DNA from 2 places in the Bradyrhizobium sp. FW305-F6 genome. Region 2 is predicted to be linked to the other one. Evidence: predicted binding sites of a transcription regulator. Region 2 holds the regulator's gene; the other holds the start of a gene.
The links. Region 2 encodes LexA, which represses DNA repair genes until DNA is damaged. Its sites were predicted from a motif close to TGTTCNNNNTGTGTTCNG; they were not measured.
Positions count from the first base shown of each region.

Region 1: the regulator LexA is predicted to act here: its motif matches at 1,827-1,844, upstream of AC3WLX_RS09985 (DUF3072 domain-containing protein).

Region 1 covers NZ_JBYSYD010000001.1:2,068,688-2,073,084, reverse strand. The annotation lists gene AC3WLX_RS10000 (Do family serine endopeptidase) at 1-554, shown strand, start outside; gene AC3WLX_RS09995 (hypothetical protein) at 826-1,188, shown strand; gene AC3WLX_RS09990 (DUF6496 domain-containing protein) at 1,201-1,500, opposite strand; gene AC3WLX_RS09985 (DUF3072 domain-containing protein) at 1,582-1,728, opposite strand; gene AC3WLX_RS09980 (hypothetical protein) at 1,906-2,103, shown strand; gene AC3WLX_RS09975 (hypothetical protein) at 2,171-2,413, opposite strand; gene AC3WLX_RS09970 (hypothetical protein) at 2,508-2,765, opposite strand; gene AC3WLX_RS09965 (hypothetical protein) at 2,904-3,104, shown strand; gene AC3WLX_RS09960 (HWE histidine kinase domain-containing protein) at 3,121-4,397, opposite strand, start outside.
Region 2 covers NZ_JBYSYD010000001.1:22,471-26,867, forward strand. The annotation lists gene AC3WLX_RS00110 (ComEC/Rec2 family competence protein) at 1-1,234, shown strand, start outside; gene AC3WLX_RS00115 (hypothetical protein) at 1,361-1,795, opposite strand; gene lexA (transcriptional repressor LexA) at 2,182-2,883, opposite strand; gene AC3WLX_RS00125 (molybdopterin molybdotransferase MoeA) at 3,060-4,271, opposite strand.

The DNA of each region.
Region 1 (4,397 bases), 2.0 Mb from region 2:
GCGCGATCGTCGACAGTCCGCAGGATGGCAGCCCGGCGGCGAAGGCCGGCATCGAGGCAGGCGACGTCATCACGGCCGTCAACGGCACCACCATCAAGGACTCCCGCGATCTCGCCCGAACCATCGCCACCTTGGCGCCCGGCGCGTCCGTGAAGATCGATGTCTTCCGCAAGGGCGACAGCAAGACGCTGACCGTGGCGTTGGGCGAGCTTCCCAACGACCGCCAGGCGAAGGGAAATGGCAATGCTGACGAAGGCAGCAGACAGCCGAATGCAGGCACGCCGCGCCTGGGCCTCAGCCTGGCGCCGGCCGGTGACGTCCAGGGCGCGGGCCCGAAGGGCGTCGTCGTGACGGAGGTCGATCCGCAAGGGCCGGCCGCGCAACGCGGTATCCAGACCGGCGACGTCATCCTCAATGTCGGTGGCAAGGCCGTCAGCAATGTCGGCGAGGTGCGCTCGGAACTGGCGCAGGCCAAATCGTCTGGCAAGCGGAGCGTGTTGCTGCAGGTCAAAAGCGCTGACGCCACCCGGTTTGTCGCGGTGCCGCTCGCCTAGCGCGAGCCACGGCTGCGCAAATCTGAAAGGCGGCCCTCGGGCCGCCTTTTTCGTGGTCGCGGAAACTCCCACGAGCCGCGATAACATTCTCGTTAACGGCAGGGGCGATGACCATGGACCGTCCGAAAAAGCCGCTATCGCCGATCACACTCTAACAGTGCACTCGGACTTCGCGGCGACGTGGCTGCGGAGACGGGTTGCAAGCGTGGAACTTCGAACGTGCCGGCGCTTTGTGGAACTTGCCGGTGGTTCACATCTGATCGGTGCCGCCATGGATCGATTGAAGCTCTCGCTGAGAAGTGCGCTGCTTGCGGCGCCATTGATACTCGCAGGTGGAAACGTGCTCGGGCGCGACGACGGCCGCTACGCGAATTCTCCCCTGAAGCCGTGGTTCGACAGCCTGCGCAGCCATCTCGGTCCGTGCTGCTCGGATGCGGATGGTTTCGCCGTTGCCGATCCCGACTGGGAGTCCCACAACGGGCACTACCGCGTGCGTCTCGACGGACAGTGGATCGACGTGCCGGACGAAGCCGTCATTACCGAGCCGAACCGGGCCGGCCGCACCATGGTGTGGCCGGTGAAGACTGCGTTCGGGATTTCCATCCGCTGCTTCATGCCGGGCAGCATGATCTGAGATACGCCAACGTCAGCGCTTGCTTGATTTGCGTTTCGACGACTTCTTCGACGACGTCTTGGAGCTTTTCTTGGACGTCTTCTTCGTCGTCTTCTTGGCGCTCTTCCGCTTCGTAGCCTTCTTCGGGACCTTCTTGCCCTTCTTGCGGGCCTTCGACAGTCCGATCGCGATCGCCTGCTTGCGGCTCTTGACGCGGCCGCCGCGCCCGCCACGGCCGCTCTTCGCGGTGCCCTTCTTGTAGCGCCGCATCTCGCTTGCGACCTCGTTGCCCGAACTGCGCGAGTAGCGTCGTTTCTTTGCCTTGCGTGCCATGCATGTTCTCCCTAGGGCGAGAAAAACCACTGGGCACAGCCATGGTTCCGGGAGAGCCTGCGTTCCCTTAGATGACGCAGACTAGAACGAATTCGCCAACGCGATCTCCGCTTCGAGGGCCTGGATGCGCTGTGCGGCCTCGGTGAAGGACAGGTCACGTGCAAATTGGGCGGGCTGATAGGCCTCCTGGCTCAGACGCTTCAGCTTGAGACCCTGCGCCCGCGTCATCTGCTCGCTCAAGAAAACCCTGGCGTCGTCTTTCCCATGAACTCGTTTGCCATGAACTTGCATGCCGCTCCTCCAGCTCAGAATACGACTTGACTATATGTTCTTATTTTGTTCTAACAAGCCATGGACAACAGAATTAATGAAATACGACGTAAAATCAGAGCCTTGAGGCTTGAGATGGCCGACGTCGAGGCGTCGGTGCGCGAGCTCGTCGATCGCGGCTGCGACTGCACGGATAAGGCCCTGGCGCAGATGGATCTGCGCCGGAGAATCAACCTCCTGATCGGCGAATGGAAGGCGGCCGGCGGTAGCCACGCTCTACCAGACGTCCGCCACAGGGTGCGTCTTCGGACCATAAAGATAGTCGGCCGCTGACGGCGGCGGAGCGAGTCAAAGCGAAAGGCTCCGCAATGGCGGAGCCCTTCGCGATCACAGTAAGCACCTATTTGGTGTTGGTCATGCCGCCTTTGTTCGTCATGGTACCGCCCTGATCGGAGCCGGGGCCGGAGCCGCCTTGGCCGGAAGGATCAGCGCCCTTCGGAGCCTTGGTGCTGGCGCCCGTGGTCTGCGACGACGACGTCGAGGATCCATGCTTGGCCTTGTTCGACTTGGCCTGGGCGGCGAACGGCGCGGCGGCGAGACCGGCCGCCACCACGACGGCGAGCGCGAGCTTGGTGGTCTTCATACAGGAACTCCCTGAGTTAAATTGACGCAGGCAGCCAACCGATGCTGGTCGCGGGAGTTCCGGAAGAAAGCATCTATCGCCGGTCACGCACGCTTCAAGATTGCTTGTCCTCCGCAAGAATGAACACGATGCCGGTGAGCGTCGCTCCGACCGCAAATGTTGTCACCAGAGTGAGAGTGACCACAACAGCGGCTTGGCTTCCGCCGTTATTCAGCAGGTCGGCCACGGCCGGATTGGACAGGACGAGCGTGAGGCTGAAGGTGAGGCCGAGAGCAGCGCCCATCATTGCATGCGTCATCAGCTTGAGGAGCCCGCAGGCAGAGACCAGTTCAGACGATTTCTTGGAGCGCATGGGACGGCATCCCGAACTGGCATGCAAACACGCCCGTGATTTCATGGTTCCTCGGTTCAAGGAATTATCGTCACCCGCTTCATCCGGCGTTCATGCCGGGCTTGCGAAGATGAGGCCGATCGAAAGGGGAACATCGATATGGGTAAGGTCGTCTTTCTTTACCGCTCGCTGGCCTATCGCAACGCAGCGGCGGACATCCTGCGCAAGGCACGCAAGCTCCCGCGCGGCGCGGAGCGGAGCGCGGCTCGCCGTTACGCCCGGGCGCTGCGCGATCTGGCGCGAACGGAAGCCTGGCTCGAAGGGCGCGTCGCGCGCGACCACGTGCGGCTCAGCGCATGACGGGCGCGGCGTCCGGTCAACCGGATGCGCGTTGCAATTCGGCGGCACCTGCCGTGTCGAACTTGCCGAGTGCACTCGTCGCCGTCTTGCGTGTCAACGGCACTTCCAGCCGGCACAACAAGCCCTCGGCTCGCCAATTGAACAGCGCCTGCCCGCCAAGCTGGGACTCGACGCTCGCCAGCAAGCTTCGCGTGCCGAAGCCGCGGGTTTTGGGTGCCTTGACCAGTGGACCGCCGGATTCCTCCCAACTCAGCGTGAGCAACTCGCTCTCGACGCGCCAATCGATCGCGAGCCGCCCCGATCGGGTCGAGAGCGCGCCATACTTTGCCGAATTGGTGAAGAGCTCGTGCAGTGCGAGCGCCAGTGTCTGCGCGGTCGTCGGCTGCAACTGGACTTCGGGACCGGCCAATCTGATCTGGTCCCCAAGCGAATAGGGCGCAAGCTCCTCGTCGATCAGCCTCGAGAGCTCGGCGCCCTGCCAGCTCGATAGCGACAGGATGGTGTGCACACGCGCGAGCGCATTGATGCGTCCCTCGACCGCGTTGACATAGGCCTTGACCTCGTCGGCCCGGGTGAGGCGCACGATTGACTGCGCGAGCGCCAGTGCATTCTTGGCGCGATGATCGACTTCCCGCGCCAGCAGGTTCTGCCGTTCCTCGGCACGCTTGCGCTCGGTGATGTCGACTGTGACGCCGCTGACGCGCACCACGCGCCCTTTCTCGTCCATCGTTGCGGCCGCCGTGCCCACACACCAGCGCACCTCACCGTCGGGCCGCAGGATGCGGAACTCGGTCTCATAGGCCCGCGTGCCCTTGTTGAACTCGGCGATCGCCTTGCGCAACTGATCGACATCGTCGGGATGCAACAAGGCCTGAACGTTGGCCGGATTGACCTCGAAGCTCTCGGCGGTGACGCCGAAGATGCGGTATTGTCCCTCGTCCCACATCCAATCGCCGCTGATCCAGTCCCAGTCCCAGGAGCCCATCTTGCCGGCCGCGATGGCCATGCTGCGCCGCTGCTCGCTTTCGCGCAGCATCGCGGTCGAGCGTTCCAGTTCCGCGGTGCGAGCGCGGACGCGGTCCTCGAGTTCGCGGTTCAGGCGCTCGAGCTCGCGGGTCTTGCGATAGAGCTCGGCGAACACCCTGATCTTGGCACGCAGCACCTCCGGCACGACCGGCACCGGCACGTAGTCTACAGCGCCCATCTCATAGCCGCGCAGCCGGTCGATGTCGCTGACCTGGATGGCCGAGATGAAGATCATCGCGGTCTTCTGGAACCGCGGGTGCTCGCGGA
Region 2 (4,397 bases):
CCTATTGCTGTCTGGCGCGGAAGTCGCGACGCAAAGGTCGTTCTTCATGACGGCCGTGGTGCTGATCGCGGTGATGGTCGACCGCCGCGCCATCACGTTCCGCACCCTGGCAGTGGCCGCGCTTGTCGTGCTCGCGGTCGCGCCCGAAGCGCTGGTTCACCCGAGCTTCCAGATGTCGTTTGCGGCCACGCTCGGTCTCGTTGCCCTGGTGCAGATCGGCATGCCGAATCTGCTCGCATCGCCCGATCATTCCGCGACGGCGCGGATCGCGCTGTGGGGCGGCCGCGAGATCGCGGTGCTGTTCCTGGCCTCCTTGATCGCGGGGCTTGCGACCACGCCCTACGCCGCCTTCCACTTCCATCGCGTGACGCCCTACGGCGTGCTCGCCAATCTCGGCGCGATGCCGGTGGTCTCGGCGCTGGTGATGCCGGCCGGGCTTTTGGGACTGCTCGCCGCGCCCTTCGGGCTCGACGGCGTGTTCTGGTGGCTGATGGGGATCGGCATCGAGTGGATGGTCGCGGTCTCGCGCTGGGTGGCGGCGTTGCCGGGCGCGGTCGGCCGCATCCCCACGTTCGGGATCGCGCCGCTGATCGCGGCGAGCCTCGGCATCATCGTGATGGGGCTGTTGCGAACGCCCCTGCGCTGGTGCGGTGCCCTGGTGCTGCTGGTGTCCATCGCCTGGGGCTTGTCGGTTCGGCAGCCAGACGTCCTGATTGCCGGGGACGGTGCCAGCGTCGCCGTGCGGGGCAGGGACGGCCGACTGCATGTGATCCGCGCGAGCAAGGACAGCTTCCTGCTCAAGCAGTGGCTGGCGGCCGATGCCGATCCGCGCGATGCCGGCAGCACCTCGTTGGCCGACGGTGTGTCGTGTGACGAGGCCGGCTGCGTGACGCCGCTCGCGGACGGACGGCTGGTCGCGCTGTCCCTGCGCATCGACGCGCTGGCCGACGATTGCAGCCGCGCGGCGCTGGTGGTGACGGCGCGTCCCGCGCCGCCCGATTGCGCGGCGATGGTCGTCGACAGGCCGCGTCTTGCGAGCCAAGGCGCGCTGGCGTTGACGCAGCGTGGCGACGGCTTTGCCGTTCAGGCGGTGAGGGCGAGAGGCGCCAGTCGCCCCTGGCTGCCGGCAGGCGCCGGCGAAGGCGATTTCGACGGCAACCTTGCGCCGAGGACGGTCGCGCCGCGCAGCCGGGATGCAACGCCATCGGAGACCGACTTGCAGGCTGACGATTGAGGATCGATGCGGGGCGGCGGTCCGGCGAGACTGCGCAGGACGCAAACCATACCATCTCGCCGGCCTCGGCCGGCGATGGCATTTCAACTTCCGGCCCTCGACCGATCCGCCGGGGGCCTCGACCGATCAGCCGATCGGCTGGCGTGCGATCGGGGACCGCGTGTCGGCGACGATCTGCGGCTTGTGCTCGCGTTCGCCCACCGCCTGGGTCACTGGCAGTTGCAGCACGGTTGCGCGCTGGCCTTCGACGAGCTGTGTCACCAGCACGTATCTGCCGTCGGGGAATTCGATCGCATCGTGATGCCGATCGGGAATGTGCGGGTCGATCTTGCCGAACTTGCCGACGCGTGAGTTGACGGTGCGCGTCCAGATCCAGCGATTGTCGTAGCGGACGTTGTCGGCGAAGGCGAGCTCCGTTCCCGGCAGCAGGCAGACCGCGACGGAGAGATCGGCTGCGGAGGCGAAGCCGCGCGTCGAGGTGCCGCGGAAGGTTGTCGTGACGATCGTCTCGCCGACTTCGGCGGGGCGTGTCGCGACGGCATGCAGGCTATAGTCACACATCGGGTGCTCCTCATGCGAAGATGGCGACCCGCGTCTCTTCGAGGCGCAGGCCTCTCTCAGAGTGAGCCTGCGACGCTCTGCTTGGTTATGGGCAAATCTGCGGCTCGCGTCCGCAGCACGCGATCACATTATCTTTCTCGGCGCGATTAGGAACAAACTGCGCGTCGATGCATTCGGCAGCGCGGATCAGCGACGGCCGGCATCAACTCGGATGGTTGGCGCGAAATGACTGCACGCCTGCGCTTGCGAACCAGGAAGTCGCGCAGAAGGAGGGGCCGGACAGTCAGCGCAGAACCAGAGGGACCATCCAGCCGAAGCGGACGAAGCGTCCGCTCCAATCTTGGAGCGAGGGTGCCGGTCGAAAGCGCGCGGCGTGCTCGATAAGCTCAGTACTTTCGATAGAGCCCGATCAGCTTGCCCTGAATCTTCACGCGGTTCGGCGGCAGGATGCGCACCTCGTAGGCGGCATTGGCAGGCTCGAGCGCGATCGAGGCGCCGCGGCGGCGGAAGCGCTTGAGCGTGGCCTCCTCGTCGTCGATCAGCGCGACCACGATGTCGCCGGTATCGGCGCTCTCGTTGCGCTGGATCAGCGCCATGTCGCCGTCGAGGATGCCGGCCTCGACCATCGAATCGCCGCGCACCTCGAGCGCATAATGCTCGCCCGAGCCGAGCATGTCGGGCGGCACGCTGATGGTGTGGCTGCGGGTCTGCAACGCCTCGATGGGCGTGCCGGCCGCGATGCGACCCATCACCGGCACCGCTACGGGCCGTTCACCCTCGTCCGCGGGCGGGCTGGAGCTCGCGCGCACCTTGCCGAGATTGCCCTCGATGACGCTCGGGGTGAAGCCGCGGCGATTGCCGGCGGCGGCCTGGAGCTCGGGCAGCTTGATCACCTCGATGGCACGGGCGCGGTTGGGGAGGCGGCGGATGAAGCCGCGCTCCTCGAGCGCCGTGATCAGGCGATGAATGCCCGACTTCGAGCGCAGGTCGAGCGCATCCTTCATCTCGTCGAAGGACGGCGGCACGCCGCTTTCCTTCAGACGCTCGCTGATGAACCGCAGAAGCTCGTATTGTTTGCGCGTCAACATCTCGACCTAAGTCCCCCGGTTGATGTCGTTCGATTCCGAGACGATGAATTCGGCAATAAGCCGCTACATCCTCGAAACAAATCATGAACGGACCCTATATGTTCGATATGTGTTCCGCAACTGCTTAATTTACGGTGAACGGGGCGAGGCTCGCGGAATACGTGCGGGCCCGGAGCTCAGACCGGAAGCCGCAGCACCTCGCAAGGCGTGCCGGCCTCAGCCTTCGGCGCGAATGGTGCGCGCACGAGAAGTACCTGTGCCGCAGCGAGATTCGCAAGCAGCGAAGAGTCCTGATGATTGACGGGGACGGCGACGGGTGTGCCGTCCTCGCGCAGCTCCAGGCGTGCGCGCAGGTAATCCTCGCGCTGGTCGTTGGCACCGAGGTCGCGGCCCAGCACGGCGCGCTCTCTTTGATGACGAATGTTGGAGCGGCCCGACAGCGCACGAATCAGCGGCACCATGAACAGGAAGGCGCACACGTAGGATGAGACGGGATTGCCCGGCAGGCCGATCACGCGCATGGCGTCGAGCCGTCCGTGCATCATCGGCTTGCCCGGCCGAATCGCGATCTTCCAGAACGCCATCGCGATGCCTTCGTCTCTCAGCGCCTGCTGGACCAGGTCGTGGTCGCCGACCGACGCACCGCCGGTCGTGACCAGGATGTCGGCACCGCGCTCGCGGGCCCGGCGGATGCCCGCGGACGTGGATTCCAGCGTGTCGGCGGCAATGCCGAGGTCGATGGTCTCGGCGCCCTCGCTGCGCGCCAGCGCATGCAGGGCATAGCCGTTGGAATAGACGATCTGGCCGGGTCCCGGCCTGGTGCCGGGCGTCACGAGTTCGTCTCCGGTGGCGAGGATCGCGACCTTCGGACGACGGCAGACGGCAAGGTGCGGGTGGTTCATTGCGGCGGCGAGCGCGAGATCGCGCTCGGTGAGACGAGTTCCCTTGCGCAGCAGCACGTCGCCTTCAGCAAAGTCGACGCCGGCGGGGCGGATGTGCCTCCCGGGAATCGCGGCCTCCTTGATCGTGACGCCGCTGCCGTCCGCGACGGTGTCCTCCTGGATCACCACCGCGTCGGCGCCGTCGGGAATGACGCCCCCGGTGAAGATTCGCACGGCTTCGCCGGGGCCGACTGTTCCGGCGAACGGACGGCCGGCTGCGACCTCGCCGGTCACATTAAGCCTGGAATTGATCGTGGCTGCGTCGGCCGCGCGCACCGCGTAGCCGTCCATCGCCGACATCGCTTCGGGCGGTTGCGTGCGCCGCGCCGCGAGGTCGCGCGCGAGCACGCGATGGTAGGCCTGGTCGAGGGCAACCGTCTCTTCGGCCAGCGGCTCGGCATCGGCCAGCACCGCCGCGAGCGCGTCAGAAACCGGCATCAAGGCCACGGGTGAACTCCTGCTGAGCACATCGGCTATGGGGCCGCAGTGTTCTAGCCGAGGAGGCGCGTGAGGCAAAGCCGCCCGCGGAATGTCGTGCGTGATCTCGCTCGTGTGGAATGCAGCTCACGTCCG